One region of the Streptomyces sp. NPDC023723 genome, then DNA from elsewhere that is predicted to be linked to it. Evidence: riboswitches for the same ligand, from Rfam matches in the RefSeq annotation. Region 1 holds a riboswitch; each other region holds the start of a gene.

The links. Region 1 has a riboswitch for cyclic di-AMP ahead of AB0G32_RS16325 (M23 family metallopeptidase). Riboswitches for the same ligand answer to the same signal wherever they lie in the genome.
Positions count from the first base shown of each region.
Region 2: linked by a shared signal. The riboswitch ahead of AB0G32_RS02345 (transglycosylase family protein) and the one ahead of AB0G32_RS16325 (M23 family metallopeptidase) in region 1 are both predicted to bind cyclic di-AMP.
Region 3: linked by a shared signal. The riboswitch ahead of AB0G32_RS04290 (transglycosylase SLT domain-containing protein) and the one ahead of AB0G32_RS16325 (M23 family metallopeptidase) in region 1 are both predicted to bind cyclic di-AMP.
Region 4: linked by a shared signal. The riboswitch ahead of AB0G32_RS22990 (M23 family metallopeptidase) and the one ahead of AB0G32_RS16325 (M23 family metallopeptidase) in region 1 are both predicted to bind cyclic di-AMP.

Region 1 covers NZ_JBFAAP010000012.1:88,778-96,491, forward strand. The annotation lists gene AB0G32_RS16310 (DNA topoisomerase IV subunit A) at 1-940, opposite strand, end outside; gene AB0G32_RS16315 (pitrilysin family protein) at 1,546-2,901, shown strand; gene AB0G32_RS16320 (pitrilysin family protein) at 2,898-4,286, shown strand; cyclic di-AMP (ydaO/yuaA leader) riboswitch at 4,489-4,649, shown strand; gene AB0G32_RS16325 (M23 family metallopeptidase) at 4,662-5,426, shown strand; gene AB0G32_RS16330 (GntR family transcriptional regulator) at 5,613-6,308, shown strand; gene AB0G32_RS16335 (HPr family phosphocarrier protein) at 6,501-6,782, opposite strand; gene AB0G32_RS16340 (GNAT family N-acetyltransferase) at 6,963-7,714, shown strand, end outside.
Region 2 covers NZ_JBFAAP010000001.1:488,237-495,950, forward strand. The annotation lists partial or broken gene AB0G32_RS02335 (cytochrome P450) at 1-889, shown strand, start outside; gene AB0G32_RS02340 (transglycosylase family protein) at 1,033-2,103, shown strand; cyclic di-AMP (ydaO/yuaA leader) riboswitch at 2,279-2,455, shown strand; gene AB0G32_RS02345 (transglycosylase family protein) at 2,459-3,184, shown strand; gene eno (phosphopyruvate hydratase) at 3,434-4,723, shown strand; gene AB0G32_RS02355 (septum formation initiator family protein) at 4,835-5,320, shown strand; gene AB0G32_RS02360 (DUF501 domain-containing protein) at 5,351-5,884, shown strand; gene AB0G32_RS02365 (Ppx/GppA phosphatase family protein) at 5,881-6,822, shown strand; gene AB0G32_RS02370 (ATP-binding protein) at 6,855-7,298, opposite strand; gene AB0G32_RS02375 (hypothetical protein) at 7,433-7,714, shown strand, end outside.
Region 3 covers NZ_JBFAAP010000002.1:311,221-318,934, reverse strand. The annotation lists gene AB0G32_RS04310 (polysaccharide deacetylase family protein) at 1-382, opposite strand, end outside; gene AB0G32_RS04305 (glycosyltransferase) at 487-1,728, opposite strand; gene AB0G32_RS04300 (GNAT family N-acetyltransferase) at 1,840-2,904, opposite strand; gene AB0G32_RS04295 (HAD family hydrolase) at 3,135-3,938, shown strand; gene AB0G32_RS04290 (transglycosylase SLT domain-containing protein) at 3,983-4,492, opposite strand; cyclic di-AMP (ydaO/yuaA leader) riboswitch at 4,497-4,663, opposite strand; gene AB0G32_RS04285 (polyprenyl synthetase family protein) at 5,252-6,262, shown strand; gene AB0G32_RS04280 (DUF2092 domain-containing protein) at 6,550-7,714, shown strand, end outside.
Region 4 covers NZ_JBFAAP010000023.1:15,856-23,569, reverse strand. The annotation lists gene AB0G32_RS23015 (hypothetical protein) at 1-249, opposite strand, end outside; gene AB0G32_RS23010 (dihydrofolate reductase family protein) at 497-1,627, shown strand; gene AB0G32_RS23005 (alginate lyase family protein) at 1,837-3,051, shown strand; tRNA gene AB0G32_RS23000 (tRNA-Met) at 3,104-3,177, shown strand; gene AB0G32_RS22995 (PP2C family protein-serine/threonine phosphatase) at 3,344-4,570, shown strand; cyclic di-AMP (ydaO/yuaA leader) riboswitch at 4,806-4,963, shown strand; gene AB0G32_RS22990 (M23 family metallopeptidase) at 4,976-6,013, shown strand; gene AB0G32_RS22985 (PrsW family intramembrane metalloprotease) at 6,003-7,340, opposite strand; gene trmB (tRNA (guanosine(46)-N7)-methyltransferase TrmB) at 7,378-7,714, opposite strand, start outside.

The sequences.
Region 1 (7,714 bases):
GCAGTCCGTGCTCGCGGTCGGTGAGGTCCTTGACGTCCGCGATGCCCTGGAGCTTCTTCGCGCCGACCAGGTCCTTGATCTTGGCGATCACCTTCTCCGGGCCGACCGCGAACGGCAGCTCGGTGACGACCAGGCCCTTGCGGCGGGCCGTCACCGTCTCCACCGTCACCGAGGCGCGGATCTTGAACGTGCCGCGGCCCGTCGCGTACGCGTCCCGGACGCCGGGCAGGCCGACGATCACGCCGCCGGTGGGCAGGTCGGGGCCCGGCACGTGCTTCATCAGCGCTTCGAGGTCGGCGGCCGGATACCGGATCAGGTGCCGGGCGGCGGCGATGACCTCGCGCAGGTTGTGCGGCGGCATGTTGGTGGCCATGCCGACGGCGATCCCGGAGGCGCCGTTGACCAGCAGGTTGGGGAAGGCGGCGGGCAGCGCCTGGGGTTCCTGCTCCTGGCCGTCGTAGTTGGGGGCGAAGTCGACGGTGTCCTCGTCGATGGACTCCGTCATCAGGCCGGCCGCCTCGGCCATCCGGCACTCGGTGTACCGCATGGCGGCGGGCGGGTCGTCGTTGCCCAGCGAGCCGAAGTTGCCGTGGCCGTCGACCAACGGGACGCGCATCGAGAACGGCTGGGCCATGCGGACCAGGGCGTCGTAGATCGACGCGTCGCCGTGCGGATGCAGCTTGCCCATCACCTCGCCGACGACACGGGCGCACTTCACGTACCCGCGCTCGGGCCTGAGGCCCATCTCGTTCATCTGGTAGACGATGCGGCGGTGCACCGGCTTGAGTCCGTCGCGTGCGTCCGGCAGGGCACGGGAGTAGATGACCGAGTACGCGTACTCGAGGAACGAGCCCTGCATCTCGTCGACGACGTCGATGTCGAGGATCTTCTCCTCGAACGGATCGTCGGGCGGCGGGGTCTTCGTACTACGGCGGGCCATCGCTGCCGGCTCCTTGCTGAAGCGTGAACGGTGAACGGTGATCTGACGCGGTCCATTGTGGACCGCGGCACTGACAGCGACCGGCCAGGACCCGTCGCGGGCGCCCGGCCCGGTGCTGCCCGCAGGGTACGCCCTCACCCCCGGCGACCTGACGCGCACGCCGTCGCGCACCACCGGCCGCAGCTGCCGGCCGCGCCGGCTGCACCTCCGGGGGAGACCCGCGAGGAGACCGAGGGGAGACCCGCGAAACCAGACCCGCGAGACCCGCGCCGGTCCGCCGCGACAGGCACCCGACCGGCGTTCGCCGTGCGGCCTGCCGGGCCGGCTGCCCGGCCACGACCGCCTCCGTCGGCCCGAGCCCGGTCCCTCTGGCCCCCGGGAGACCCGGCCCCCGTCAGTTCCCCCCGCTTCCCTCCCGCCACTGCGCCCGCCCCGCGCCCCACCGCCGGAGGCGCTCGCTCTCGGCGTACCGGCGGCGGGAACTTCTCCGCTGCTCCGCGCGCTTGCATACAGTGGCAGGATCGGTAGGAATTCCGCAGTTCCGACCAGTGATTCGGTTCGGACCAGTGATTCCACCCAAGGTTTCCGCGAGCGAAGGGACGTACATGCCCATGGGTCACACGGCCACCGCCGAGGCAGGCTCCGGCGGGCTGACAGCGACCGAGTACCGCCTGGCCAACGGCCTGCGCGTGGTGCTCTCCGAGGACCACCTGACCCCGGTCGCGGCGGTGTGCCTCTGGTACGACGTCGGCTCCCGCCACGAGGTCAAGGGCCGTACCGGTCTGGCTCACCTTTTCGAGCACCTGATGTTCCAGGGCTCCGCCCAGGTCACGGGCAACGGCCACTTCGAACTGGTGCAGGGCGCCGGCGGCTCCCTCAACGGCACCACCAGCTTCGAGCGCACCAACTACTTCGAGACCATGCCCACCCACCAGCTGGAGCTCGCCCTCTGGCTGGAGGCCGACCGCATGGGCTCGCTGCTCGCCGCCCTCGACGACGAGTCGATGGAGAACCAGCGCGACGTCGTCAAGAACGAACGCCGCCAGCGCTACGACAACGTGCCCTACGGCACCGCGTTCGAGAAGCTGACCGCCCTCGCCTACCCGGCGGGCCACCCCTACCACCACACCCCGATCGGCTCCATGGCCGACCTGGACGCGGCCACCCTGGAGGACGCCCGCGCGTTCTTCCGTACGTACTACGCGCCCAACAACGCGGTGCTGTCCGTGGTCGGCGACATCGACCCCGAGCAGACCCTCGCCTGGGTGGAGCGGTACTTCGGCTCCATCGCCTCGCACGACGGCAAGCCCGCCCCCCGGGACGGCGCGCTGCCCGAGGTGATGGGCGAGCAGGTGCGCGAGGTCGTCGAGGAGGAGGTCCCGGCCCGCGCCCTGATGGCCGCCTACCGCCTGCCGCACGACGGCACGCGCGCGTGCGACGCCGCCGACCTGGCGCTCACCGTCCTCGGCGGCGGCGAGTCCTCCCGCCTCTACAACCGCCTGGTGCGCCGCGACCGCACCGCTGTGGCGGCCGGCTTCGGCCTGCTGCGGCTGGCCGGCGCCCCCTCGCTCGGCTGGCTGGACGTGAAGACCTCCGGTGACGTCGAGGTGCCGGTCATCGAGGCCGCCATCGACGAGGAGCTGGCCCGGTTCGCCGAGCAGGGCCCCACCGCCGAGGAGATGGAGCGGGCCCAGGCCCAGCTGGAGCGCGAGTGGCTGGACCGGCTCGGCACGGTCGCCGGACGCGCCGACGAACTGTGCCGCTACGCCGTCCTGTTCGGCGACCCGCAGCTCGCCCTGACCGCCGTACAGCGCGTCCTGGAGGTGACGCGGGAGGAGGTCCAGGAGGTCGCCAAGGCCCGCCTGCGCCCCGACAACCGCGCGGTGCTCGTCTACGAGCCCACCGCCCCGGCGGCCGACGCCGACGACGCCACCGACGAGAACGAGGAGGCGGCCAAGTGACCGAGCTGGCCACCATGGAATTCCACCCGCGGCCGCAGGCCGGCGAGCCCAGGCCCTGGGCCTTCCCGGCCCCCGGGCGCGGCACCCTCGGCAACGGTCTGACGCTGCTGCGCTGCGACCGCCCCGGCCAGCAGGTGGTGGCCGTCGAGGTGTTCCTGCGGGCGCCGCTGGACGCCGAACCGGCCGGCCTGGACGGGGTCGCCACCATCATGGCGCGGGCCTTCTCCGAGGGCACCGACAAGCACACCGCCGAGGAGTTCGCCGCCGAACTGGAGCGCTGCGGGGCCACCCTGGACGCGCACGCCGACCACCCCGGCGTCCGCCTCAGCCTCGAAGTGCCGGTCTCCCGCCTCGCCAAGGCACTCGGTCTGGTCGCCGACGCGCTCAGGGCGCCCGCGTTCGCCGACAGCGAGATCGAGCGCCTGGTGCGCAACCGGCTCGACGAGATCCCGCACGAGCTGGCCAACCCCGCGCGCCGGGCCGCCAAGGAGCTCTCCAAGGAGCTGTTCCCGGCGGACTCCCGGATGTCCCGCCCGCGCCAGGGCACCGAGGAGACGGTCGCCGGCATCGACTCGGCGGCCGTCCGCGCCTTCTACGAGAAGCACGTACGCCCCGCCACCGCCACCGCCGTGGTGGTCGGCGACCTCACCGGTGTCGACCTCGACGCGCTGCTCGCCGACACCCTCGGCTCGTGGACCGGCTCGGCCGCCGAGCCGCGCCCGGTGCCCCCGGTGACCGCCGACGACACCGGCCGGGTCGTCATCGTGGACCGCCCCGGCTCGGTGCAGACGCAGCTGCTGATCGGCCGCACCGGCCCGGACCGGCACGACAGCGTCTGGGCCGCGCAGGTGCTCGGCACGTACTGCCTGGGCGGCACCCTCACCTCCCGCCTGGACCGGGTCCTGCGCGAGGAGAAGGGCTACACCTACGGCGTCCGGTCCTTCGGTCAGGTGCTGCGGTCCGCGCCCGACGGCACCGGTGCCGCGATGCTCGCCATCAGCGGCTCCGTCGACACCCCGAACACCGGGCCGGCCCTCGACGACCTGTGGAAGGTGCTGCGCACGCTCGCCGAGGACGGCCTCACCGACGCCGAGCGGGACGTCGCCGTGCAGAACCTGGTGGGCGTCGCGCCGCTGAAGTACGAGACGGCGGCGGCCGTCGCGGGCACCCTGGCCGACCAGGTCGAGCAGTACCTGCCCGACGACTACCAGGCGACGCTGTACCAGCGGCTCGCCGCGACCGGCACGGTGGAGGCCACCGCGGCGGTGGTCAACGCCTTCCCGGTGGACCGCCTGGTGACCGTCCTGGTGGGCGACGCGGCGCAGATCAAGGCGCCGGTCGAGGCGCTCGGCATCGGCGAAGTCACGGTCGTCGGCGCCGAGTAGCGGCACGCGCGCGCGGGGCGGCTCCGGTGACTGTTCTGTCACCGGAGCCGCCCTATGTCCGAATGGGGCGAATTCATCCGGAGGTTGCCTGTCTGCCCTGTGGGATGAGCAACAAAAACCCCGTTGCGTTTGAGTCTTGAACGGACGCCCGCTTAGCGTCTCCCCGGCTGTTCGTCAGGCAGTGCGCCGCACCCGCGGCACCGGACAGTCATCGCCGAGTCCCCGTACGGCGCGAGCCAGGGGAGCCGGGGACCCATCGTCCCTGGGGTGAATCGGACACCCGCGCGGAGGCGAGGGGGTCCGTAGGAGACCTTCCTGCTCCGAACCCGTCAGCTAACCCGGTAGGCGAGAGGGAAGGAAAGGACCAGCCTCTACATGGCGTTCACGCGCGCCACCGGGAAGCACCGTCGTCCCGGCCGGATCCACCGCAGCACCGTCCGCGCGGCGGGTGTCGCGACCCTCACCACCACCGGCGTCCTGGGCACCCTCGCGGCCCCCGCGCTGGCCGCCGAGCCGTCCCCCGAGGACACCGGCCTCACCCCGGTCATCACCCTCGGCGACTCCGTGGCCCAGGAGGTCGGCGCCCAGGCGGACGCCCAGCGGCAGGCCGCCGAGGACGCCGCCGCCCGGGAGAAGGCCGAGGCGGACGCCCGGCAGCGGGCCGCCGAGGCCGCCGAGCAGGCCCGCGAGGCCAAGGAGCGCGCCGCCCGCGCGGCCGAGCGCAAGCGCCTGACCACCTACGTGGCGCCCGTCAGCGGCTCCTACGTCTCCACCGCCTACCGGGCCAGCAGCGGCCTGTGGTCCTCCGGCACCCACACCGGCATCGACTTCCACGCCGCGTCCGGCACCGCCGTCCACGCGGTCGGCGCCGGTACCGTCGTCGAGGCCGGCTGGGGCGGCGCGTACGGCAACCAGGTCGTGATCAAGATGCACGACGGTACGTACACGCAGTACGGCCACCTGTCGTCCATCGGGGTCTCGGTCGGCCAGACGGTCGACCCCGGCGAGCAGATCGCCCGCTCCGGCGCGACCGGCAACGCCACCGGGCCGCACCTGCACTTCGAGGCCCGCACCGGCCCGGAGTACGGCTCGGACATCGACCCCGTGGCCTACCTGCGCTCCCACGGTGTCACCGTCTGACCCCGCACGCCCCTTCGAAAGCCCCGGCTCCCCGAGCCGGGGCTTTCGGCGTTAAAGGTGACCAAAAACAGCCCAAGAACAGCCACCGAAACCGACCCCCCATCGGAAAGTGCGGCGCATTGCAATAGAGTCACTGAACACGCGTCAATCGTCGACGTTTCACGGGGATTAAAGCGGAGGTCGGTCATGCGTATTCCGGCGCACTCGGTATGCACGGCGATCCGGGACGACATCGTCGCCGGTGTCTACGAGCGCGGCAGCCGGCTCACCGAGGAACTGCTCGCCCGCCGCTACGGCGTCTCCCGCGTCCCGGTGCGCGAGGCCCTGCGGACCCTGGAGGCCGAGGGCTTCGTGGTGACCCGGCGGCACGCGGGCGCGTGCGTGGCCGAACCGACCGAGCAGGAGGCCGCCGACCTGCTGGAGATGCGGCTGCTGCTGGAACCGCTCGGCGCCGCCCGGGCCGCCCAGCGGCGCAGCGAGGCCCATCTGAAGGTGCTGCGCGGCCTGGTGCGGCTGGGCCAGGAGCGGGCCAGGCGGGGCAACAGCGACGACCTGCGCTCGCTGGGCGGCTGGTTCCACGAGACGCTCGCCCAGGCGGCCGGCAGCGCGTCCCTGACCACGACGCTGACCCAGCTGCGGCACCGGATCGCCTGGATGTACGCGGTGGAGGCGCCGGCCAGCCCGGCGGACACCTGGGCGGAGCACGGCGCGATCGTCGACGCGGTGGCCCGGGGCGACGGCGAGCGGGCCCGGTCGCTCACCGCGCTGCACACCGAGCGGTCCACGGCCGCGCACCGGCTGCGCTTCGCCCCGGCCGCCGACCGCGCGGAGCGTGTGAGGAACTCGCAACGTGCCGTAAACATGCCGAGCCTGCGTCATTAACACGGCCGCCGTATACAAAGAGGAGCTATTCGGCGAGACCTCGGCGAGGTCTATTTCCGCTGCCTATTTGCCGTGACCCGGCGGATGTTTTCGCCAGCGGTCCGGTGAATTACCGGCGTCCGGGTGCGGAAATGCGGAAGCCGTGCCGTCCCCGAAGGGTTGGCACGGCTTGACCGTGCTGCGCGCGGTGGCTCAGACGGTCTCCGGAAGCTCCTCGAGCCCCTCGGCGACCAGCTTCGCCAGCCGCTCCAGCGCGGCGTCCGCGCCCTCGGCGTCCGAGGCCAGGACGACCTCCTCGCCGCCCTGCGCGCCCAGCCCCAGCACGGCCAGCATGGAGGCCGCGTTGACGGGGGTGCCGTCGGCCTTGGCGATCGTCACCGGCACACCGGTGGCCGTGGCGGCCCGGACGAAGATGGAGGCGGGGCGGGCGTGGAGACCCTCGGCCCAGCCGACGTTGACGCGGCGCTCAGCCATGTGTTGCTGCCCTTCAGGTGATCAGGGTTGTCTGGATCAAGGTCTGGACCAAGATCGGCTCAAGGTCGGAGCAAGGTTGTCTAGACCAGTGACCGGTGACCAGTGTTCCATACGGTGTCCCCCCAGACTGCCCCAGTCGGCCCCGAGCCGTTGTCGTACCCGCGCCGTACGCTGGGCCCCATGGAGACCGCGCCGGACCGGCAGGAGTACCCCGCCCACTGGGAGGCGGACGTGGTGCTGCGCGACGGCGGCACCGCCCGGGTGCGTCCCATCACCGCCGCCGACGCCGAGCGCCTGGTCAGCTTCTACGAGCAGGTCTCCGACGAGTCGAAGTACTACCGCTTCTTCGCGCCCTACCCCCGGCTGTCCGCCAAGGACGTGCACCGCTTCACCCACCACGACTTCGTGGACCGGGTGGGGCTCGCGGCCACGGTGGGCGGCGAGTTCATCGCCACCGTCCGCTTCGACCGGATCGGCGCCGACGGCGCGCCCGCGCATGCCCCGGCCGACGAGGCCGAGGTCGCCTTCCTGGTCCAGGACGCCCATCAGGGACGCGGAGTCGCCTCCGCGCTCCTGGAGCACATCGCCGCGGTCGCCCGCGAGCGCGGCATCCGCCGCTTCGCCGCCGAGGTGCTCCCCGCCAACACCAAGATGATCAAGGTGTTCACGGACGCCGGATACACCCAGAAGCGCAGCTTCGAGGACGGCGTGGTCCGCCTGGAGTTCGGTCTCGAACCCACCGACCGCTCGCTCGCCGTGCAGTACGCGCGCGAGCAGCGCGCCGAGGGCCGCTCGGTACGGCGGCTGCTCGCCCCCGGCTCGGTCGCGGTGGTCGGCGTCGGCCGCACCCCCGGCGGCGTGGGCCGTTCCGTCCTAGACAACCTCAGGGAGGCCGGCTTCACCGGCCGGCTGTACGCGGTGAACCGCGCCTT
Region 2 (7,714 bases), on a different contig from region 1:
CGACCGGCTCATCGACCGGTTCGCGCACACCGGCAGCGCCGACCTCATCCACGAGTTCGCCTTCCCGCTCCCCATCTACGCCATCTGCGACCTGCTCGGCGTCCCCCGCGAGGACCAGGACGACTTCCGGGACTGGGCGGGCATGATGATCCGGCACGGCGGCGGGCCCCGGGGCGGGGTCGCGCGGTCGGTGAAGAAGATGCGCGGCTACCTCGCCGACCTCATCCACCGCAAGCGCGCCGACCCGGGCGACGACCTGATCTCGGGCCTGATCCGCGCCTCCGACCACGGCGAGCACCTCACCGAGAACGAGGCCGCCGCGATGGCCTTCATCCTCCTCTTCGCCGGCTTCGAGACCACCGTCAACCTCATCGGCAACGGCACGTACGCCCTGCTCACCCACCCCGAACAGCGCCGCCGCCTCCAGGACTCCCTCGCCGCCGGGGAACGCGGCCTGCTGGCGACCGGCGTCGAGGAACTCCTGCGCTACGACGGCCCGGTGGAACTGGCCACCTGGCGGTTCGCCACCCGGCCGCTGACTCTCGCGGGCCAGGACATCGCCGTCGGCGACCCGGTGCTCGTCGTGCTCGCCGCCGCCGACCGGGACCCGGCCCGCTTCACCGACCCGGACACCCTCGACCTCGCCCGCCGGGACAGCCAGCACCTCGGCTACGGCCACGGCATCCACTACTGCCTGGGCGCCCCGCTGGCCCGCCTGGAGGGCCAGACCGCGCTCGCCACGCTCCTGACCCGGCTGCCCGACCTGCGTCTGGCCGCCGACCCGGCCGAACTGCGCTGGCGCGGCGGACTCATCATGCGCGGTCTGCGCATCCTGCCGGTGGCGTTCACCCCGGGCGCCGGGAACAGCTCGTCGCAGACGCAAAGGTGACACGCGCTCAGCTCTGTGATCTCCATGTGATCTACACGGCATGAACTTGTGATGAGTGATCGTATGCCTATACGTTCACGGATCAGCGCGGCACCGAGCACCAATCGCCGTGCGGGCCCTGCTGTCTTGTGAAAGGTCTCCGCATGCTCTCCGGGAACGGCCGACACCGTCGCCCCCGCCAGGCCCCGGCCCTGGTCGTCGCTGCCGGAGTCACCGGCTCCGCCATCGCGATCCCGCTCCTCGGAGCCACCGGCGCGCACGCGGCCGACGGTACGACCTGGGACCGTGTCGCCGAGTGCGAGACCGGCGGCGCGTGGAGCCAGAACGGCGGCAACGGCTACTACGGCGGTTTGCAGATGTCCCAGGAGGACTGGGAGGCGTACGGCGGCCTCGCCTACGCCACCAGCGCCGACCAGGCCAGCCGCTCCCAGCAGATCCGGGTGGCCGAGAAGCTTCTGGCGGCCCAGGGCATCGCCGCCTGGCCGACCTGCGGGCTGCTGGCGGGCCTGGACGGCAGCGCTTCGGACGATTCCTCCGAGTCCGCGACGTCGGACACGGACTCGGGTGATTCATCCAGTTCATCTGGTTCATCTGGTTCGTCTGATTCCTCCGCCTCGTCCGACGCGTCCGACTCGACCGGCTCCTCGGCTGACTCTTCGACCGGTTCCGGCTCCGACTCCGGTTCCGGCTCCGGCTCCTCGGCGTCCCCGTCGGCCACCGACTCCACGGACTCCAGCGACTCCGCCGACTCCACGGACAGTGGCGACGAATCGTCCAAGTCCGGCACATCGTCCGAATCCGCCTCCCCCACCGGCGAGGCGAGCGACGCGCCCACCACCAAGAGCGACACCGCGGGCATCGGTGACAGCGCCGACAACCTCGAACCCAGCCCCGGCACTTCGAGCCTCACCGACACCGGCGCCGGCCGGCACCGGGGCGGCAGCGCGGACGACGAGACGGCGAGCGGACGTTCGGAGTCGGCCTCCGGGCGGCACGCCTCGCGCGACGACGAGACGGCGCGGGACGCGGGCGACGGGACGTACACCGTGCGCGCCGGCGACAACCTCTGGGCCATCGCCGACTCCCTTGACCTCGCCGGGGGATGGTCCTCCCTCTATGCCGAGAACAAGGACACTGTCGGCGCCGATCCCGATCACATCCTGCCCGGTCAGAAGCTTGCGGTTGGGGTCGAACCGGTCGAAAAGCAGCGGTAGTTCGCGTCACGGTTCGGGCTGAATGTCCGTATTAAACGCCGTGAGAGATAGGTCTCAGAAGCCCTGATCGTCTTTGTAAATCCGCCCGGGTCCTGTCTACGGTCAGGACCGCTCGCCATCGCGGGCCCCGGCCGCCGCAACGCCGAATCCTGCCAGCGGCAGCCCGGGAACAGTCGTCGCGCAAGCGCCGAAGGCAGGAGCGGGGGACCCAAGGTAGGTGCCGCACCGGGCAGTTGAGCCGGAGCGGCTAGGGGTGAAGCCGTGTCCGCGCGTAATACGCAAGTGACACGGCCGGGCAACCGAACCGGCCCGAACCCGACAGCTCACCTCGCAGGCGTCGGTGAGGGGATCAACCATGCTGTTTTCCAGCAAGGGCAAGCACCGTCGTCCGTCCAAGGCCACTCGCGCCATCGCCATAGCCGGCGTGGCCGGTGCCGCCGTCGCCGTCCCGCTGATGGGGGCGGGCAGCGCCTCCGCCGCCTCCGAGTCCGAGTGGGACACCGTCGCCCAGTGCGAGTCCGGCGGCAACTGGTCCATCAACACCGGCAACGGCTACTACGGCGGCCTCCAGTTCTCCTCCTCCACCTGGTCGGCCTACGGCGGCACGCAGTACGCCTCCAGCGCCGACCAGGCCAGCAAGGACCAGCAGATCCAGGTCGCCGAGAAGGTCCTCGCGGCTCAGGGCAAGGGCGCCTGGCCGAGCTGCGGCACCGGCCTGTCGGGCGCCGGCGGCTACACCGGCTCCTCCGACGAGAGCCAGAGCAGCGGGTCCAGCAGCAGCTCCAGCGGCTCCAGCAGCTCCACCGAGACCCGTGAGACCCAGGAGCAGCCGGCCTCCCGCTCCCAGGAGCGTCCGGCGGCCGAGACCACGCAGCAGTCCGACAAGACCGTCACCACCCCGACCGGCAAGAAGGTCGAGAAGGGCGACGGCGAGTACAAGGTGGTCAAGGGCGACACCCTCAGCTCGATCGCCGGGGCGCACGACGTCGACGGCGGCTGGGCGAAGCTGTTCAAGCTGAACGGCGACATCGTCGACGACGCCGACCTGATCTACCCGGGCCAGCAGCTGCACCTCAGCTGAGGCTCGTCCCGACTCCCCGCCCCGGTGCGTGTTCCCCCGTACGCACCGGGGCGGGGCCATGTCCGGTTCGCGGCAGTCTTTTGTTCCGTTCGGAAACAATTTACTCTCGGTTCCGTACAACGGGTGGGTGACCGGCTGGCCGATCGCCCGGAGCCGGTTAGGCTCGGACCCGCAGAGCCGCTGCGTGCCGCGCACCCGCGTCACACAGATGCGTCACACCGAAGCGTCACATTGAAGAAGGAGATGCTCGTGCCGTCCATCGACGTCGTCGTAGCCCGGGAAATCCTGGACTCCCGAGGCAACCCCACGGTCGAGGTCGAGGTCGGCCTCGACGACGGCAGCACGGGTCGTGCCGCCGTTCCGTCCGGCGCCTCCACCGGTGCCTTCGAGGCCATCGAGCTGCGGGACGGCGACGCCAACCGCTACCTCGGCAAGGGTGTCGAGAAGGCCGTCCTCGCCGTCATCGAGCAGATCGGCCCGGAGCTGGTCGGCTACGACGCCACCGAGCAGCGGCTGATCGACCAGGCCATGTTCGACCTGGACGCCACCGACAACAAGGGCTCGCTCGGCGCCAACGCCATCCTCGGCGTCTCCCTGGCCGTCGCGCACGCCGCCTCCGAGGCGTCCGACCTGCCGCTGTTCCGCTACCTGGGCGGCCCGAACGCGCACCTGCTGCCCGTTCCGATGATGAACATCCTGAACGGCGGCTCGCACGCCGACTCCAACGTGGACATCCAGGAGTTCATGATCGCCCCGATCGGCGCGGAGTCCTTCTCCGAGGCGCTGCGCTGGGGCGCCGAGGTCTACCACACGCTGAAGAAGGTCCTGAAGAACAAGGGCCTGTCCACCGGTCTCGGCGACGAGGGCGGCTTCGCCCCGAACCTGGACTCCAACCGCGCCGCCCTCGACCTCATCCTCGAGGCGATCAAGGAAGCCGGTTACACCCCCGGCGAGCAGATCGCCCTCGCCCTGGACGTGGCCGCCTCCGAGTTCTACAAGGACGGCGTCTACTCCTTCGAGGGCAAGGAGCGCACCGCCGCCGAGATGACGGACTACTACGCCGAGCTGGTCGAGGCGTACCCGCTGGTCTCCATCGAGGACCCGCTGTTCGAGGACGACTGGGACGGCTGGAAGACCATCACCGAGCGCCTCGGCGACCAGGTCCAGCTGGTCGGCGACGACCTGTTCGTCACCAACCCGGAGCGCCTGGCCCGCGGCATCGAGGAGGGCGCGGCCAACGCGCTGCTGGTCAAGGTCAACCAGATCGGCTCGCTGACCGAGACGCTGGACGCCGTCGAGCTGGCCCAGCGCAACGGCTTCAAGTGCATGATGTCGCACCGCTCCGGCGAGACCGAGGACGTCACCATCGCCGACCTCGCCGTCGCCACCAACTGCGGCCAGATCAAGACCGGCGCCCCGGCCCGCTCCGAGCGCGTCGCCAAGTACAACCAGCTGCTGCGTATCGAGGAGATCCTCGACGACGCCGCGGTGTACGCCGGCCGCAGCGCGTTCCCCCGGTTTCGCTCTGCGAACCAGTAGGGACCGCAAGGGCTGAGCAGCCTCTTAAGCGCAGCGTCGTACGTACGTCCCCGTACCCGGTCCCGTACCGTGTGCGGGGACGTACGCGCGTGCACGGGAGGCGGAAGAGCGATGGCCGTGAAGGACCGGGACCGTTTCTCCACCACGACCCGCATCCGGGCGCTGGGGGAGCAGACGGCGGCCCGGGTCTACCGCTCGCAGACCAAGCGGCAGGCCCGCCGCTCCCGGCTGACCGGCCGGGCGGCGCTGCTGGTGATGGTGATCTGCTCCCTGGTCGTGGTGCTCGCCTACCCGATACGGCAGTACGTCGCCCAGCGCGCCGAGATCGCCGACCTCCAGCGCGAGAAGCAGCAGGCCCGGCAGCGGGTCGAGGACCTGCGCGACCTCAAGGCCCGCTGGCAGGACGACGCCTACGCCGAGCAGCAGATCCGGTTGCGGCTGCACTATGTGATGCCGGGGGAGACGGGCTTCGTCGTCATCGACCCGGGCACGGCGAAGCAGTCCCGGGCCGGTCTCGGCGCGGCCGGCCGGCCCTGGTACCGCACCGTCTGGGACGGGGTCGACAAGGCCGACGCCGCCACCAGCCACCACCAGTAGGACCCACAGGAAGACCGACAGAAGCCAGTCATGCACACGCCCCCGCCGCCCACCCCGCGCACCGAGCCCACCGACGCGGACGTCGAGGCGTTCCGGCAGCAGCTCGGCCGTCCGCCGCGCGGCCTGCGCGCGATCGCGCACCGGTGCCCCTGCGGGCAGCCGGACGTCGTGGAGACCGCCCCGAGGCTGCCCGACGGGACACCGTTCCCGACGCTGTACTACCTGACGTGCCCGAAGGCCGCCTCCGCGATCGGCACCCTTGAGGCAAACGGGGTGATGAAGGAGATGACCGAGCGGCTCGCCACCGACCCGGAGCTGGCCGCCGGGTACCGCGCCGCGCACGAGGACTACATCCGGCGTCGCGACGAGATCGAGGAGCTGACCGGTTTCCCGAGCGCGGGCGGCATGCCGGACCGGGTCAAGTGCCTGCACGTCCTGGTCGCCCACTCGCTGGCCGCCGGGCCCGGGGTGAACCCGCTGGGCGACGAGGCGATCGGGATGCTGCCCGAGTGGTGGCGCAAGGGCCCGTGCGTGAGCACCGCCCGCGGGGAGGACGAGAAGTGACCCGAGTAGCCGCCGTCGACTGCGGTACGAACTCCATCCGGCTGCTGGTCGCGGACGCCGACCCGGCGACGGGAGAGTTGTCCGACCTGGACCGCCGGATGACAATCGTCCGCCTGGGCCAGGGCGTCGACCGCACCGGCCGCCTCGCCCCGGAGGCACTGGAGCGGACCTTCGCCGCGTGCCACGAGTACGCGTCGGTCATCAAGCGGCACGGCGCCGAACGGGTCCGCTTCGTTGCGACCTCCGCCTCCCGGGACGCCGAGAACCGCGCCGACTTCGTCCGCGGGGTGCTGGACATCCTCGGCGTCGAACCCGAGGTGATCACCGGCGACCAGGAGGCCGAGTTCTCCTTCACCGGCGCCACCAGGGAACTGACCGGCCGTACCGACCTGCACCGTCCCTTCCTGGTGGTGGACATCGGCGGCGGCTCGACCGAGTTCGTCGTGGGCGACGACCACGTCCGCGCAGCCCGCTCGGTCGACGTCGGCTGCGTCCGGATGACCGAACGGCACCTGGTGGTGGACGGCGCGGTCACCGACCCGCTCACGGAGGATCAGATCGCGGCGATGCGGGCGGACATCGAGGCGGCCCTCGACCTCGCCGAGCAGACCGTCCCACTGACCGAGGCCCGCACGCTGGTCGGCCTGGCCGGCTCGGTGACGACCATCTCGGCGATCGCGCAGAACCTCCCGGAGTACGACTCCACGGCCATCCACCACTCCCGCGTCACCCGCGCCCAGGTCGACGAGATCACCACCCGCCTCCTGCACGCCACCCACGCCGAACGCGCCGCGATCCCGTCCATGCACCCGGGCCGGGTCGACGTGATCGCCGCGGGCGCGCTGGTCCTGCGGACCATCATGGAGCGGACGGGCGCGGCGGAGGTCGTGGTCAGCGAGCACGACATCCTGGACGGGATCGCGTGGTCGGTGGCCTGACCGGGGGCGGGCGGTGCCTTTCCCGGGCACGGTCATGGTGTCCTCACCTCCACCCATACGGCCTTGCCGAGGGGGAGCTCGGTCACGCCCCACCGATGGCACAGGAAGTCGACGATGAGTAGGCCGCGACCTCGGTCCCGCTGGTCGGATTCGGGCCGTACACGGGGGCGGCGCCGGACGGGGTCGTGTACCTCGACGCGGGTTCGGGCGTCGTCGGTGTCGATCACGACCCGCACGCGGTCATGGGGTTCGGTGCCGTACCGGAGGGCGTTGGTGACCAGCTCGCAGGTGACCAGTACGACGGTCTCGACGTAGTCCTGACGTGCCCTCGGCAGGTGGTAACCGACGTACTCACGTACGAATGCGCGGGCTGCTCCTGCTGATTCGGGTTTGCTCGCCAGTAAAAGGATCGGCGGTGGCCCGATTTCAAAGGTCGAGCATGTCTCACCCATGTCGGACGCGTGTTCTTCGGTCATGGTCGAACCAGGCCCCCTGGTAGGTCGAGATCATTCGGGGTTCGGTGAATAGGTAACTGCGCGGTCACCCTCTGCGGGTACCGTTGAGGGCTCGGGGGAACGTGAACGCCATGAATGTCGTCGGGAGATGAGGCATGGCCAGAAACAAGCGCACGCCCAACCTCGCCCTTCCGGGCTTACTCGGCCAGGCCGGATTGACTCGGACGCAGCTCGCGCAGCGCGTGAACCGCCTCGGTTCACAGACGGGATTGGATCTCCACTACAGCCAGTCGACCGTGTCGCACTGGATCGCTGGTGCGCGTCCGAGGCCCGAGGCCAGGGCGTTGATCGTCGAGGTGCTTTCGGCAGAGATCGGCCGCCCTGTCACACACGCCGAAGCCGGGCTCACGCCGGTCCCGTCCGTCCTGGGGGCTGAT
Region 3 (7,714 bases), on a different contig from region 1:
CGAGCTGGGCGTGGGTGACGGTGTGGCTGCCGACCTCCATGCCGTGCTGCTCCAGGCCGGCCGCCTGGGCCAGGGTCATCATCGGGGCGGGCGGCAGCAGACTGTGTCCGCCGGGCGCGATGGCCCCGGTGGTGAGGTAGGCGGTGGCGGCCAGGCCCCGCCCGGCCAGCGTCTCGGCGGTCGGCCCCGGCAGGTCGGCGAAGCCGTCGTCGAAGGTGAGCAGTACCGGCCGGGGCGGCAGCGGGGCCCGGCCGGCGAGGTGGTCGGCGAGCGCGCTGATGGTCAGCGGCGTACGGCCGCTGCCGGCGATCGCGTCCAGGTGCGCGGCGAACTGCTTCGGCGTGACGGTGAACTCCGCGATCCAGCCGGGCGGGTCGTCCATCACGGCGTGGTAGAGGAAGACGGGGATGCACGTCCCCCTCGCCGCCCCGGCCCCGCCTCGCATGCCCCCGCCCGGTCTGCCTCCGGCACTCCCGCCCCCGCCCATCACCGCTCCCCTGCGACGGTTCGCAGCGCCCGCCGGGCCCGCAGATAGCCGAGCGGGCCGTACAGCATCCCCCGGCGCTGGAGCCGCGACAGCCGCCGTGGCCAGGGATGGGTACGGTCGTCGTGCCCCCCTGGAGCCGTCCCGGCTGCGCGGTCCGTGTCCCGTACGGCGGTCAGGGTGCGGGCGTGTGCCAGTCCGCCCGGCAGCCGGGCGAGGAAGGCGGGCAGCAGGGCCGGGCAGTTGACCAGGACCGCCGTCAGATAGGCGGTGAGCCCCGCCCCGTAGCCGAACGCCTGGGTCTCCAGGTCCCGCCAGGTCTCCCGGTGGTGGTGCCAGACCAGGGCCGTCGGGGTGTAGCGCAGCCGGTACCCGTGGGCGAGCACCCGGACGAAGCCGTAGAGGTCGTCGCCGCCCCGGGCGGGCGTGCCCGCGCCGGTGGCCGGGTCGAAGCCGCCGACCTCGCGCAGCACCGCGGTCCGGAAGGCCATGCCGGCGCCGGAGCCGAACCGTCCGGCGGTGAACGGGAACAGCGGTTCGTCGGCGGGCGGGTCGGCGGGGTCGTAGGTCCGCGCGGTGAAGCCCTTGGCGAAGCCGCCGTGGCTCTCCAGGAGGACCTGGGCGGGGGTGCGCAGCCGGGCGGGCAGGATCAGGCCGGTGACGCAGCCGAGGCCCGGGTCGGCGGCGAACGGCGTGCTCAGTTCGGCCAGCCAGCGCGGGTCGGCGACCACGTCGTCGTCGGTGAAGGCGGTCACCTCGCCGCGTACGACACCGAGCCCGCGATTGTGCGCGACGGCGAGGCCGGGCACCGGTTCACGCACGTACCGCACCCGTTCGCCGTACTTCCGCGTCACCAGGTCCCGGGTCTCGTCGGTCACCGGCGCGTTGTCCACGACGACGATCTCGAAGTCCGGGTGGTCCTGGGCGAGCAGCGAGTCGAGGGCGCGGGCCAGCTGACCGGCGCGTTCCCGGGTGGCGACGACGACACTGGCGGACGGGGGCGTCCGGTCGTCCGGCCGCGGGACCGGCGCCGGACCGCCCGGCAGGTCCCCGGCGAGCGCCGCCAGCACGGACCCCGCGTCGGCGCCCTCCGGCACCCGTCCCAGCAGGGTGCCGACCGGCCGTCCCGCCCGCCGGACCAGCACGAACACCTCGCCCGCGGTCACCGGCGGGCTCCCCGGCCCCGGTCTGAGCGACGGCCGCGCGGCCGCGCCGTCCCCGAGCTCCAGCTCGGCCACCTGCACCGGCCCGATGCGCAGGAAGTCCGCTATCTCCCGGGCCGCGGTCTCCCGTGCCGTCCCCCGTAGCGCCCACCCTGTCCCGAACACACGCATCCCCCCTCGGTCCTCGGTCGTCTATGTGCGCCGCAGCCGCGCCGCGCCGCGCAGCGTCCGGGCCGCCAGCGAGGCCAGCCGCGGCCGGTCGCGAACGAACCCGTGCGCCCGGCGCGCGGGCTCGCGGCCGAGCCAGTACAGCGCGGCGCCCGCCCCCCAGCGCGTCACCGCGCCCTCGTACACGGGCAGCTCGCCCGTCTTCAGCGAGTCCTTGTACTCGGCCGCGCCGCGTCCCATGTCCAGCAGGCCGATGCCCTCGGCGGCGGCGGCCTCGGCCATCCGCAGATGCAGCACCAGTCCCGGCGAGTACTTCGCGACCGTCACGTCGTACGCCGGGAACCAGCAGGCCAGGACGGTCGACGAGCGCAGTCCGAAGTGGGCGGCGACCGGCCGCCCCGCGGCGTAGAGGACGGACAGCGTGCCGGCGCACTCCGGGGTGCGGGTGGCGGCGAGCCGGCCGACGAGCTCGGTGATCCAGCGCTGCGCGAACCGGTCGCGGCGGCCGGTCCTGCGGTACTGCGCCGACTTCCACGCCATCAGCGTGCGCAGCGCGGCCGGGTCGCGCTCGTCGAACACGAAGCGCACGTCCCCGACCTGGCGGCCGAGCCGGCGTTCCTTGGCCAGGGTGGTCTTGAGGAACTTCGGCGACCGGGCGCGCAGCGCGCGCTCGTACGCCGGGTAGCCGTTCGCGACGTCGATGACGTGCGAGGCGTACTCCTGGGCGGCGTACGGCGTGAACAGTCCCTGGTCCGCCTCCAGGTTGTCGTAGGCGAAGCTCGACAGCCCGCAGGCGCGCAGCAGCTGGCGCGGGTCCGGAAGCGGGCCCTGGCGCAGTACCGCTCCCTGGCAGTCCGACACCCCGAGACCGATGGCCCGGCCCTGCCCCAGCGGGCCGCGCTCGTACGGCAGGAAACCGGCCGGTTCGCCGCCGTCGTGGAGCACCGCCACCCGCGCCCGCGGCCGGACCCGGCCCACGGCTTCGGTGAACTCCGGTTCCATGAAGGGGTTGCGAGGGGCGTGCGACTTGGCGCGCAGCTCACGCCAGTGCTCCCGTTCCCCCTCGCCCAGTTCCCCAGGCCTCAGCACCCGAATGCGTCCACTGCTCAACCCGACCCCCCGATCAAGTCCCCCTAAACAGAAGGAAGGTACCTCTGGGGCCGCTCGGAGGGTAGAGAGCGGAGCATGTTGTTGCCAACCGGTGCACAGCGCTTTAACTGCCTTTAGCCGGTGATGCGACAGCTTTCGGACATGTGGACCGGTGAACGAGTGGCTGCCGAGGGTGAGTCGGGAGCGCGCGATGTCCGTATTCTCTGATCATGGACCCCACCGCATACGCACTCGTCGCCACCGATCTGGACGGAACGCTGCTGCGCGGCGACGACACCGTCTCCGAGCGGTCGCTCGCCGCGCTCGGCCGGGTGGCCGCGGCGGGGGCGCACCACCTGGTGGTGACGGGCCGCCCGGCGCCGCGAGTGCGCCCGCTGCTCGGCGACCTCGGCTGCGGGGGGCTCGCGGTGTGCGGCCAGGGCGCGCAGGTGTACGACGCCGGCGCGGACCGGCTGCTGTGGTCGGTCACCTTGGACCGGGAGCTGGCCGAGACCGCGCTCGGCAAGATCGAGGCCGAGGTGGGCCAGGTGCACGCGGCCGTCGACCAGGACGGGGTGGCGGGGCTCACGCTGATCGAGCCCGGGTACCTGATGCCGCACCCGACGCTGCCCGCCGTGCGGGTGGACCGGCGCGACGACCTGTGGGCGGCGCCCATCAGCAAGGTGCTGCTGCGCCACCCCTGGCTGTCCGACGACGAGCTGGCGAGGACGGCCCGCGCGGTGGTCGGCTCGCTCGCCACGGTCACCATGTCGGGGCCGGGGACGGTCGAGCTCCAGCCCAGCGGCGTCACCAAGGCGACCGGTCTGGCGCTGGCGGCGGAGCACCTGGGGCTGAGCCCGCGGCGGACGGTTGCCTTCGGGGACATGCCCAACGACATCCCGATGTTCCTGTGGGCGGCGCACGGCGTCGCCATGGCCGGCGCCCACCCGGAACTGCGGGCGGTCGCCGACGAGGTCACCACGTCGAACGAGGACGACGGCGTGGCCGTCGTCCTCGAACGACTCTTCACGTGACTCTTCACGTGACTCTTCGCGTGCCTCTTTGTGCGACGCCGGGCTCAGTACGCGCTGTAGACGTTGTCCATCGAGCCGTACCGGTCGGCCGCGTAGTTGCAGGCGGCGGTGATGTTGGCGACCGGGTCGTACAGGTCCCAGGAGGTGCCGTCGACGTGGTAGGCGTCGAAGGTGGGCTGGATGACCTGGAGCAGGCCCTTGGACGGGGTGCCGTTGACGGCGTTGATGTCCCAGTTGTTGATGGCGAACTGGTTGCCGGACGACTCCCGCATGATGTTGCGGTAGATGCCGTTGTACGAGCCCGGGATGCCCTTGTCGGCCATGATGTCGAGCGACTGGCGGATCCAGCCGTCGAGGTTGTTGCTGTAGCCGTTCGCCGCGGTCATCGCGGCCGTGGTGGTCGCCGTGGTCGAGTCGGCGGCCGGGGTGGCGGCGGACGCGCTGGTGGCGCCGGCGATCGGCAGTGCGAGCACGGCCGCGCCGGCCCCGGCGAGGGCGAGCTTGCGGACGAGTCGGTTGGTCCCGGCGGCGTGCCGGAGGCCCTTTGCAGGCATGATGCGGTCCTCTCCATACGCCTGCGAGGTGAGCTGTCGGGTTCGGGCGGAAAGGTGCCCGGCCGTGCCCTGTCGGGCCCGGCTTCACCCCGAGCCGCCCCGGTCCGGTGGACCGGCGCGGCGACTTACCTGGGTCCCCCGCTCCTGCCGTGAATGAGTCGGATGTGGGTGCGTCGGGCGGTGGCAGGATTCGGCGTCCGCTCGACAGGCCGGGAACGTATGCGACAGCACATGTCCGGAACAAGTGCCGGAATCACCTAACGTGCATGTTGACCTTGATCTGAGGCATTTGGGGTGCTTGATCCTTTGCTAATGGCAAGGGTCAACTGGCTTACGGGGCAACGGGATGGATGCTGTACGGGCGGTGCCGCGCGGTCGGGCGACAGCGTGAGTCAACTCACTGGCGTCGACAAGTAAGGCAAATCGGGCAATAAGGCCAACTCATGCTTTATGGGCCAGTGGTGGCGGGGCGGCCCGCGTCACTCGCCCGAAAGTGGGAACGGAGGTCCATAGGTCGAATGGGTGACGTTCCCGGGTCGCACGACGTTGGGAGGGGTGGTGGGATCCGTGATGTCAATCCATGTCCGCTCATATCGCCTGATCAAAAACATACAGTTCATGATCTGATACCGACCGGCCTGTAACGGTGGGCGCTATCGGTGATCGAAAGGTGACCGGATACGCTGACTTGAGTGATGGCAGCGACCTATCGACCAGCCGTGTAACCGCGAGTAGACACCAGCAGACAGGAGACCCCTCGTGACCGTCGTCGGGCCGTTCGGGCTGAGCGTGCGGGACCAGGCTCTGGAAGCCGATGTCCAGGCCGGAATGGCGGCAGTCGAGGAAGGGCTGCTGGAGGCAACCAAGAGCGAGGTGCCCTTCATCACGGAGGCCGCCCAGCACCTGGTGCGGGCCGGCGGCAAGCGGTTCCGGCCGCTGCTGGTGATGCTCGCGGCCCAGTTCGGCGACCGCCACGCCCCGGGCATCGTGCCCTCGGCCGTCGTCGTGGAGCTGACCCACCTCGCCACGCTCTACCACGACGACGTGATGGACGAGGCCGCGGTGCGCCGCGGGGTGCCCAGCGCCAACACCCGCTGGGACAACTCGGTCGCCGTGCTGACCGGCGACTTCCTCTTCGCCCGGGCCTCGCAGATCCTCGCCGATCTCGGCCCGGAGGCGGTCCGGGTGCAGGCCCTGGCGTTCGAGCGGCTGGTCACCGGCCAGATCCTGGAGACCGCGGGACCGCAGGACGGCCGGGACCCGGTCGAGCACTACCTGGACGTGCTGGGCGGCAAGACCGGCTCGCTGGTGGCGGTCTCCTGCCGGTTCGGCGCGATGATGTCCGGCGCCGACGAGACGGTCGTCGACGTCCTCACCCAGTACGGCGAGCGGCTCGGCGTCGCCTTCCAGCTCGCGGACGACGTGCTGGACATCGCCTCCGACCCCGACGAGTCCGGCAAGACCCCCGGCACCGACCTGCGCGAGGGCATCGCGACCCTCCCGGTGCTGCGGCTGCGTGAGCGCGCCGCCCGGCTGGGACTGGCCGAGGACCTCGCCCTGTGCGAGCTGCTCGCCTCCGACCTCACCGACGACGACCGGCACGCCGAGGCGCTGCGCCTGCTGCGCGCCCACCCGGCCCTGGAACAGGCCCGGCGGGACACCGTCCGCTACGCGGAGGAGGCCCGCGCGGCACTGGCCCCGCTGCCGGCCTGCGACGCGAAGACGGCGCTGGTCGAGCTGTGCGACGCGGTCGTGCACCGGGCCGGCTGACACCCCGTCCCCTACGGGTCGGGGTACGCCCCGCCGTCGCGTGTCATACCGCAGCAGTACACGGAGTTGAGCCTGCGGTCTGACGCATTCCGGTGGCCGATTTGGTCAGATGGTCATCACGGAAAACCACACATCCTCACCGATTCGGGTGAGAATGGCGGCTCAAGGTGGACTTCGGGGTGACGGGGCGAGGTCACGGACAGCCGCCGGCGACGACGGAGGTAGGGCACATGGCACCGTACGAATCCGGAACCGATACCGATACCGGTACCGATACCAATGCCGACTTGGCTGCCGAGGCCGAGGCGCGCGGGGCGCGCCGCCGCAGGGCCGCGCGGTACGTCGTCCCGGTCACGGTGATGGGCGTCGCGGCGGCCACCATCGGACTGGTTCCCGCGCTCGCCGACTCCGGGGACCCCGACCTGCCCGACATCACGGCGCAGCAGCTCGTGGAGAAGATCGCCGCGTCGGACACGCAGCAGCTGTCCGGCACGGTCAAGATCAGCACCGACCTGGGCCTGCCGGACCTCGGGGGTCTGGAGAGCGGCCTGCTGTCCGGTGCCGCGTCCTCCGGCGGGAGCGGCGGCGCGGACGAGGGTTCCGCCGCGGACCCGTCCGCGCAGCTGACGGAGCTGGCCTCGGGCACGCACACGCTGCGCGTCGCGGCCGACGGCCCCGACCGGCAGAAGGTGTCGCTGCTCCAGGACGCCGCCGAGTACAGCCTGATCCACGACGGCAAGGACGTCTGGGGCTACGACAGCAAGTCCGGCGAGGTCTACCACTCGACCGCCGACACCTCCGGCGCCGCTGACCCGGACGATCGGGCGGCGGAGGTACCGGCCACGCCCGGCGACCTCGCCGAGGAGGCCCTGAAGTCGGTCGACGACACCACCTCCGTGACCGTCGACGGCACCGCGCAGGTGGCCGGCCGGGACGCGTACCGCCTGGTGATCGAGCCGAAGCAGAAGGGTTCCACGGTCGGCTCGATCAGTGTGGCCGTGGACGCGAAGACCGGGGTGCCGCTGAAGTTCACGCTCAGCCCGGCGGGCGGCGGCTCGGCGGTGGTGGACGCCGGATTCACCCAGGTCAGCTTCGCCAAGCCGGCCGCGTCGACGTTCGACTTCACGCCGCCGAAGGGCGCGAAGGTGACCGAGGGCGACGAGATCGGCAAGAGCGCCGAGACCGGCAAGGGCGCCGAGACCGGCAAGGGTGCCGCGTCGGGCCAGGCGGACCAGAAGGGCGAGGTGGGCAAGGACCTCGACGGCCTGAAGGTGATCGGCGCGGGCTGGAACGCGGTCGCGACCTTCGACACCGGCGCCGAGGGCGGCCTGCCGACCGGTGCCGCCGGCGGCGACCTCGGCGGCTTCCTGGACTCGCTCGGCGACCAGGTCAAGGGGAAGTTCGGTACGGGCACGGTGTTCAGCACCCGGCTGGTCAACGCCCTGATGACCG
Region 4 (7,714 bases), on a different contig from region 1:
GTAGGAGGCCGACGGGTAGACGCCCTCCAGCGTGCAGGTGACGCCCCGCTTGGCCTTGGCGGTGACAAGGTCGTAGCCGCCCGCCTGGGTCTCGGCGGTGACCTTGAAGGTCAGGTCGCCGGTCGTGCAGGCCCGCGGGGCGCTGGCGGCGCCGGCGGTCGTGGTCGCCGTGGCGGTGAGGGCCGCCGCCGCCGCGACGGTGACCAGGACGAGGCGGGCGGCACGGGTGGTGAGACGCGAACGCAGCATCGGTAGCTCCGGATGTCGATGTGTGGTGGCCGGCGGGCTGCCGACCGACCGCAGCTTGTGCCGTGATCCGTCCCGGCCGCCACGGATGCCGGCCACTGCGGGACACTGGAACGCTGGAACGGCCGCTGACCTGTGCGGACGCGGGCATCCTGGAACGGGGCGCAGGGACGGAGGCGGGGCTGCTTCAGACTGGGGCCAAGCCGGTCGTGCCGACCGCCGCGCCGTCGAGCCGTTGAAGGGTCCCCCCATGCCCCACCCGTACGTCCTCCTCTCCGCCGCCGTCTCCCTCGACGGCTACCTGGACGACACGGGCCCCGAGCGCCTGCTGCTCTCCTCCCCGGCCGACTTCGACCGGGTCGACGCGGTACGGGCGTGGGCCGACGCGATCCTCGTGGGCGCCGGCACGATCCGCGCCGACAACCCCCGGCTGCTGGTCAACTCGCCCGAGCGGCGCGCCGCGAGGACGGCGGCCGGAAAGCCGGAGTACCCGCTGAAGGTCACCGTCAGCGGCTCCGGCGACCTCGACCCGGCCGCCGCCTTCTGGCACACGGGAGGGGAGAAGGCGCTGTTCACGACGGAGCGGGGGGCCGAGCTGGCCCGGGGCCGGGGGATCGCCGCCGACGTCGTCCCGCTCGGCGCCGAGCTGCGCTGGCCCGCCGTACTGGAACACCTGTACGGCCGGTACGGCGTACGGCGGCTCATGGTCGAGGGCGGCGGCAGCGTCCACACCCAGCTGCTGCGGGCCGGGCTAGTGGACGAACTGCACCTCGTCCTCGCCCCGCTGCTCGTCGGTGACCCGGCCGCGCCCCGCCTCTTCGGGCCCGGCGACTACCAGCGCGGCCGCCTCCGGCTGGTCGAGACCCGGCGGATCGAGGACGTCGTGCTCATGCGGTACGAGCCCACCGCCCCCGGCACCGGAAGCCACGCGTCCGCCGCCGACCGGCACTGGCTGGCGCTCGCCTGCGAGCTGGCGGCGCGGTGTCCGCCGTCCCGCACGGCGTTCAGCGTCGGCGCGGTCGTGGTCGCCGCCGACGGGACCGAACTGGCCCGCGGTCACTCACGGGAGGGGGACGATCCCGTGGCGCACGCCGAGGAGGCCGCCCTCGCCAAGGTCGGCCCGGCCGATCCGCGGCTCGCCACCGCCACCGTCTACAGCAGCCTGGAGCCGTGCGCCCGGCGCGCCTCCCGGCCCGCGCCCTGCGCCCGGCTCATCCTCGACGCCGGTGTCCGCCGGGTGGTCACCGCCTGGCGGGAGCCCGACACGTTCGTCGCCGGCGCCGACGGCAGCGGGGTGCTGGCCGCCGCCGGGGCGGATGTCGTCGTACTGCCCGAGTACGAGGCACGGGCCAAGGAGCCCAACCGCCACCTCCTCGACTGATCCCCGCCCCCGCCCCCGCCCCGCCCTTGACTGATCCCTGCACCTCCGCCCCGACCGACGACTAATCCCCGCAACCCCCGCCCTCGATCAATGACTGACCCCGTCCCCTCGCCCGACGACTGACCCCGCACCGCCGATCGGCCCAACCCGCCCTGCGCCGCGCGCCCCCCGCGGGCACGCTGCCAGTGATCGACGACGCGGAGGTGGGCATGAGGGCAGTACGCAGGCGGGCGGCGGCGCTGGTGGCGGCGGTCCTTGCCGTGGCGGCCGCTGCCGGGTGCGGTCAGGAGTCCGGCCGGGCGATGGCGCGGGCGCTGCCCGCCGACGCGGAGTTCACCCACCCCGGCGTCCTGGTCAGCCGGGCCCAGCTGGACACCGTACGGAAGAACACCACCGCCGGGCGGCAGCCGTGGCTCAAGGCGTATCTGACCATGCGGGACAGCGCGTACGGGTCGTACCGGCACACCGCGCGGCCGTTCGCCACCGTGCACTGCCCCTCCGGCGAACAGGCCGGCCGGGGGTGCGAGGAGGAGCGCGAGGACGCCATCGCCGCGTACACGCAGGCCCTGCTGTTCGGGGTGACCGGCAAGCGGCAGCACGCGGTCAAGGCCCGGCAGATCATGGACGCCTGGTCCGGGAAGCTGAAGCAGCACACCGGGGCGAACGCCGGGCTCCAGGCCGGATGGACCGCCTCCACCTGGGCGCGGGCCGCCGAACTCGTCCGGCACACCCCGGGCGCCGGCTGGCCGGACGGCCGGGTGCGGCGGTTCGAGCGCATGCTGCGCACCGCGCACCTGCCCCGGCTGACCGAGGAGGTACCCGACCACAACGGCAACTGGGACCTGATCGCCACCGACGGCGCGATCTCGGCCGCCGTCTTCCTGAACGACCACAAGACCTTCGACCACGCCCTGCGCCGGTTCCGGGACCGCGTCCCCGCCTACTTCTACCTGGAGAAGGACGGCGAGCTGCCGTTCACCCCGGCCGGCAGCAGCATCGCCACCCGCGAGCGGCTGGTCGCGTACTGGCACCAGCAGCAGACGTACAAGGACGGCGTCACCCAGGAGACCTGCCGGAACTTCGCGCACGTCGGCTACTCCGTCGCCGCCACCGCGCACATCGCCGAGACCGCCTGGCACCAGGGCGTCGACCTCTACGGCGAGGTCAAGGACCGGCTCCGGGCCACCCTCGCGCTGCACGCCCGGCAGCAGCAGGCGGACACGACGCCGAAGTGGCTGTGCGGGGGAGCGGTGGAACAGAACCTGGGGCCCGATCTGGAGGTCGCCCTCAACCACCTGGAGAACCGGCTCGGCGTCGCCGTGCCCGCCGCGCACAAGCTCGCCGCCAGGACCCGGCCGGCCGGCACCGACGACCTCTTCGTCTCCTGGGAGACCCTCACCCACGCCGAGAACCCCGGGCGCTGAGATACGTGTGCGCGGGCCGCCCCGAACATGGTCTATGCTGGTGACACACCGACGCGGGGTGGAGCAGCTCGGTAGCTCGCTGGGCTCATAACCCAGAGGTCGCAGGTTCAAATCCTGTCCCCGCTACTCAAGGCCGATGGCCGGGTCCCTTTCGAGGGACCCGGCCATCGGTGCGTCCGGGCTCTGTCCCCCTCCGCCACCCGGACGGCCCCCCACCGGTCGCCGCCCGCCCCCGCGCCCGGAACCCTGGACGGGCGGGACGGGAAGCCGAGGCGGTGGCGGGAGGCGAGCGGTGCGGCCTGGTGACGTGGACGAGGGACCGTACGCCAGGGCCGGCGGCCGGCTGCCCGGCGACCCGGTGCCCGACCCGGGCCTCGGCGACGCCCCGGCGCCCGTACCGCCCGCCGGCGGCCGTCGGCGCCGCCGGCTCCGGCGCGGCGGCCGGACGACCCTGGTACGCCTGCTGCCGGTCCTGCTGATCGTCGTCGGTGCCACGTACGACCTGCTCACCCCCCGGTACTTCACCGCGGGCCCGCTCTACACCGCCGCGCCGTTGACCGCCGCCCCGCTCTACTCGCGGCGCGGCACCGTGCTCACCGGGGCGGTCACCGTCGCCGTCGTCATAGGGCTCCAGGTCGGCCTCGGCGTCGCCCACGAGGTCGACTCCATCACCGAGCTGGTCACCATCGCGGTGGTCGCGGTGCTCGCCGTCTTCGTCAACTCCCTGGTCCGCCGCAACGACGCACGGCTCGCCAGCGCCCGCGAGATCGCCGAGGCGGCCCAGCGCGCCGTGCTGCCCGAGCCCGCCGAACGGCTCGGCGGCTTCGAGATCGCCGCCTGCTACGAGGCGGCGCAGGCGGACGCCTTCATCGGCGGCGACCTGTACGCGGTGCAGGACAGCCCGCGCGGCGTACGGATGATCGTCGGGGACGTACGGGGGAAGGGCATGGGCGCGGTCGCGGCCGTCGCCGTCGTGATCGGGGCGTTCCGGGAGGCCGCCGAGCAGGAGTCGACGCTGGAGGCGGTGGCCCAGCGGCTGGAGCGGGCGCTGGCCCGGGAGGGCACCCGGCGCGAGGGCCTGGACGCCTTCGAGGGGTTCACCACCGCCGTCCTCGTCGAACTCCCGCACGGCGACGGGGTGGTCCGGGTCGTCAACCGGGGCCATCCGCCGCCCCTGCTCTGCTACGCCGACGGCAGCCTGCGCACCCTGAGCAGCCGGGACGTGGCGCTGCCGCTCGGCATGGGCGAGCTGGGCGTGTGGCCGGACCGGGCGGAGGAGACCCCGTTCCCCGGCGGCGCCACCCTGCTGCTGTACACCGACGGCGTGACCGAGGCGCGGGACGCCCGGGGCGAGTTCTACGATCCGGTCGCGCGGCTCGGCGGCCGGCGCTTCCGGCGCCCCGGCGACCTGCTGGACGTCCTCGCCGCGGACGTACGGCGGCACTCCGGGGGCGGCATGGCGGACGACATGGCCCTGCTCGCCGTACGCAGGCCGGGACACGACGGTCACGAACGGTGACGGCGTGACCCCCCTCCGCATAACAACTGATACACCGTCAGGTTTAAAGCCGGGCGCGAGGTGGTGGTGCTGGGCGCTGAGGGGCGGTCAACTCGCCCCGATTTCGCCGCTCGTGCGGCCTTGGTTCCGGGCGGAAAGCTTAATGATCAAGAGGAACGGCTTGGAAAGAGTGGCCCGCTTCTATTAACGTTCGATAACGCAGCGCGGTCGTCCCAGCCGTCACAGAAGGCGGCTCCGTGCGCACGCGCCGAATCCCGTAAGGGAACCGGGGAACCACCACCTTGGGGTGAATCGGGCGTATCCGACCGTGGAGACACGGCCCGTATACGCGCGTAGGAGACCTTCCCGCTCCGAACCCGTCAGCTAACCCGGTAGGCGGAGACGGAAGGAAAGGAGCACGCCCACGTGGCGTCCAACCGGCCTGCCCCCGAGGCCCCGCTCATGCCGAACCAGCCCGGCCCCGAGACCTTCGGCTACGGCGCCTTCCGCCCCGACGAGGGCCCGTTCGAGGAGTGGAACCCCACCGCGGACACCGTCCGTCCGGTGCGCGGCAAGCACCGGGTCGCCAAGCAGCGCGGCGGACTGGCCCGCAGCTCCACCGTCCTCGGCGTCGGTGTCATAGCCGCCGTCGGCGCCGGCGGCATGGCCAGCGCGCAGACCGGCAAGCCGCCGGTGTCGATCTCCATGCCGGACCTGCCGTCCGTCGGCTCGATCATCTCGGACGACGAGGAGCAGGCGGACGAGGGCTCGGCCACGCCGCTCAGCGGCATCGTCTCCGTCGCCGCCGAGGACGACACCGAGCAGACCTCCACCGCCGGCCAGGCGCTGGTCGGCCGGATCATGGCGCAGGCCGAGCAGCAGCAGAACCAGGTCGAGACCAAGGCCGCCGAAGAAGCTGCGGCGGCCGCCGAGAAGAAGGCCGCCGCGGCCGCCGCCGAGGCCGAGAAGGCGGCCGAGGCCAAGGCCGCCGCCGCCAAGAAGAAGGCGGAGGAGGCGGCCAAGAAGAAGGCCGAGGCGGAGCGGCTCGCCGAGCTGGCCAAGCAGTACGCGCTGCCGACCTCCTCGTACACCATCACCTCCACCTTCGGGCAGGCCGGCGCCTACTGGTCCTCCGGCTACCACACCGGCCTCGACTTCGCCGCCCCCACCGGTACCCTCATCAAGGCCGTGCACACCGGCACCATCACCGAGGCGGGCTGGGCCGGCTCCTACGGCTACCGCACGATCCTCACCCTCGACGACGGCACCGAGCTGTGGTTCTGCCACCAGTCCTCGATCAGCGTCAGCGTCGGCCAGCAGGTCAACACGGGTGACGTCATCGGCCGGGTCGGCGCCACCGGCAACGTCACCGGCGCCCACCTCCACCTCGAGGTCCACCCGGACGGCGCCGCCTCCGGCATCGACCCGATGGCCTGGCTTCAGAGCAAGGGCCTCAACCCCTGACCCCGGCCGCCGCCTGATACTCCGGCGGGTAGGGCTGGTACGGCGGGTAGGGCTGATACGGCCGGTACGGCTGGTAGGACTGAAACGGCTGGTACGGGGTCCAGGGCAGCGCCACCGGGACCGGTGGTGCCGTGGTCCGGGCCGCGTGGTCCAGCGCCGGGCGGGCCGTCTCCCGGCGGCGCCACAGCTCGTGCAGCAGCTCCCGCTCCCGTGCGGCGAAACCGGCGCCGGCCCGGCCGCGGTGCGCCCGGTGCCGCAGGAACGCCAGTTCGGTGGCGGACGCCTGGTACTCCGCGACCGTCCGGGCCGCCGCCTTCCCGGCATGCCGGCGGGCGTGCGCCCGGGCCAGGCGCCGGGCCCGCATCGAGCCGAGCGCGTACGGCTCCGCCGGGGTCAGCCAGCCGGCTGCCGCGTAGACCGGCAGCTCGGCGCGGACGGTGGCCAGTTCGCGGTGCCGGGACCAGATGGCCAGCCAGGTCAGCAGGCCGAACACCGGTGCCATGAACGCCGCGTACACGGCGAAGAAGCCGTACTCGCCGAAGGCCGAGGAGCCGTTCCACAGCGCGTGCGTGCCCATCGCCAGCAGCAGACCGGACAGCGGGAACAGGGCGGGCCGGGCCCGGCGGCCCGCGCCGCGCGGCGCGGCGCGGCCGAAGCCGAGGCCGGTGAGCACCGTGAACAGCGGGTGCGCGAACGGCGACATGACGATCCGGACGAAGAACGTCGCCGCGGTGACGGAGGCGATGCCGCTGTCGCCGGTGAGGCGGTCGGTGCCGAACGCGTTGCCCAGGTAGAGGATGTTCTCGGTGAACGCGAAGCCGGTGGCGGTGACGCCGGCGATCACCACACCGTCCAGCAGGCGGGTGAAGTCCCGTCTGCGGAAGAGGAAGACCAGCAGCACGGCGGCGGCTTTCGCGGACTCCTCCACCACCGGGGCTATCACCGTGGTGCCCCAGGTGTCCGCGCCGGCCGGATCGGCGGTGGCCGTCGCTATCCAGCGGGTCGCGAAGGTGTTGGCGACGATGGCGATCAGCGCCGCCGCGCAGGCCCCCCAGGCGAAGCAGAACACCTGGTTGCGCCAGGGGCCCGGGGCCACCCGGTCCAGCCAGCGGAAGGCGCCGAGCAGTACCGGTACGGGCAGTAGGGCGAGGCCGAGACCGACCAGGAAGCCCTCGGTGCCGGTCTGTTCGCGCACCAGCGCCAGGATGACCAGACCGCAGAGCGCGAGCAGGGCGGTCAGGGCGCCGCGGCGCACCTGGCGGCGCTGCCACCAGCGGGGGGCACCGCAGGGGGGCGGGGCCGGCGGGGGCGGGTTACTGGTGGCCACGGCATCGATCCTGACGAGACGGGGCGACGCCCGGGCTTCAGGCGCCGGTGGGGGGCTGGTCCTGGTGCCGATGCTGCACCTGGTGCGGTACGCGGCGGAAGAGCAGGTCGTTCACCACATGTCCCTTGTCCAGTCCCTGGCCCTCGAAACGGGTCAGCGGACGGTGCGCGGGACGGGGCGCGAAACCGCCGCCGGGCGCGGTGTTCTCGAACGCCGGGTGCCCGGTGAGCGCCTCCAGCATCCACTGCGCGTACGGCTCCCAGTCGGTGGCGCAGTGCAGCACCGCGCCGGGTCGCAGCCGGGCCGCGGCCAGGTCCAGGAACTCCGGCTGGATCAGCCGCCGTTTGTGGTGCCGCTTCTTGGGCCACGGGTCG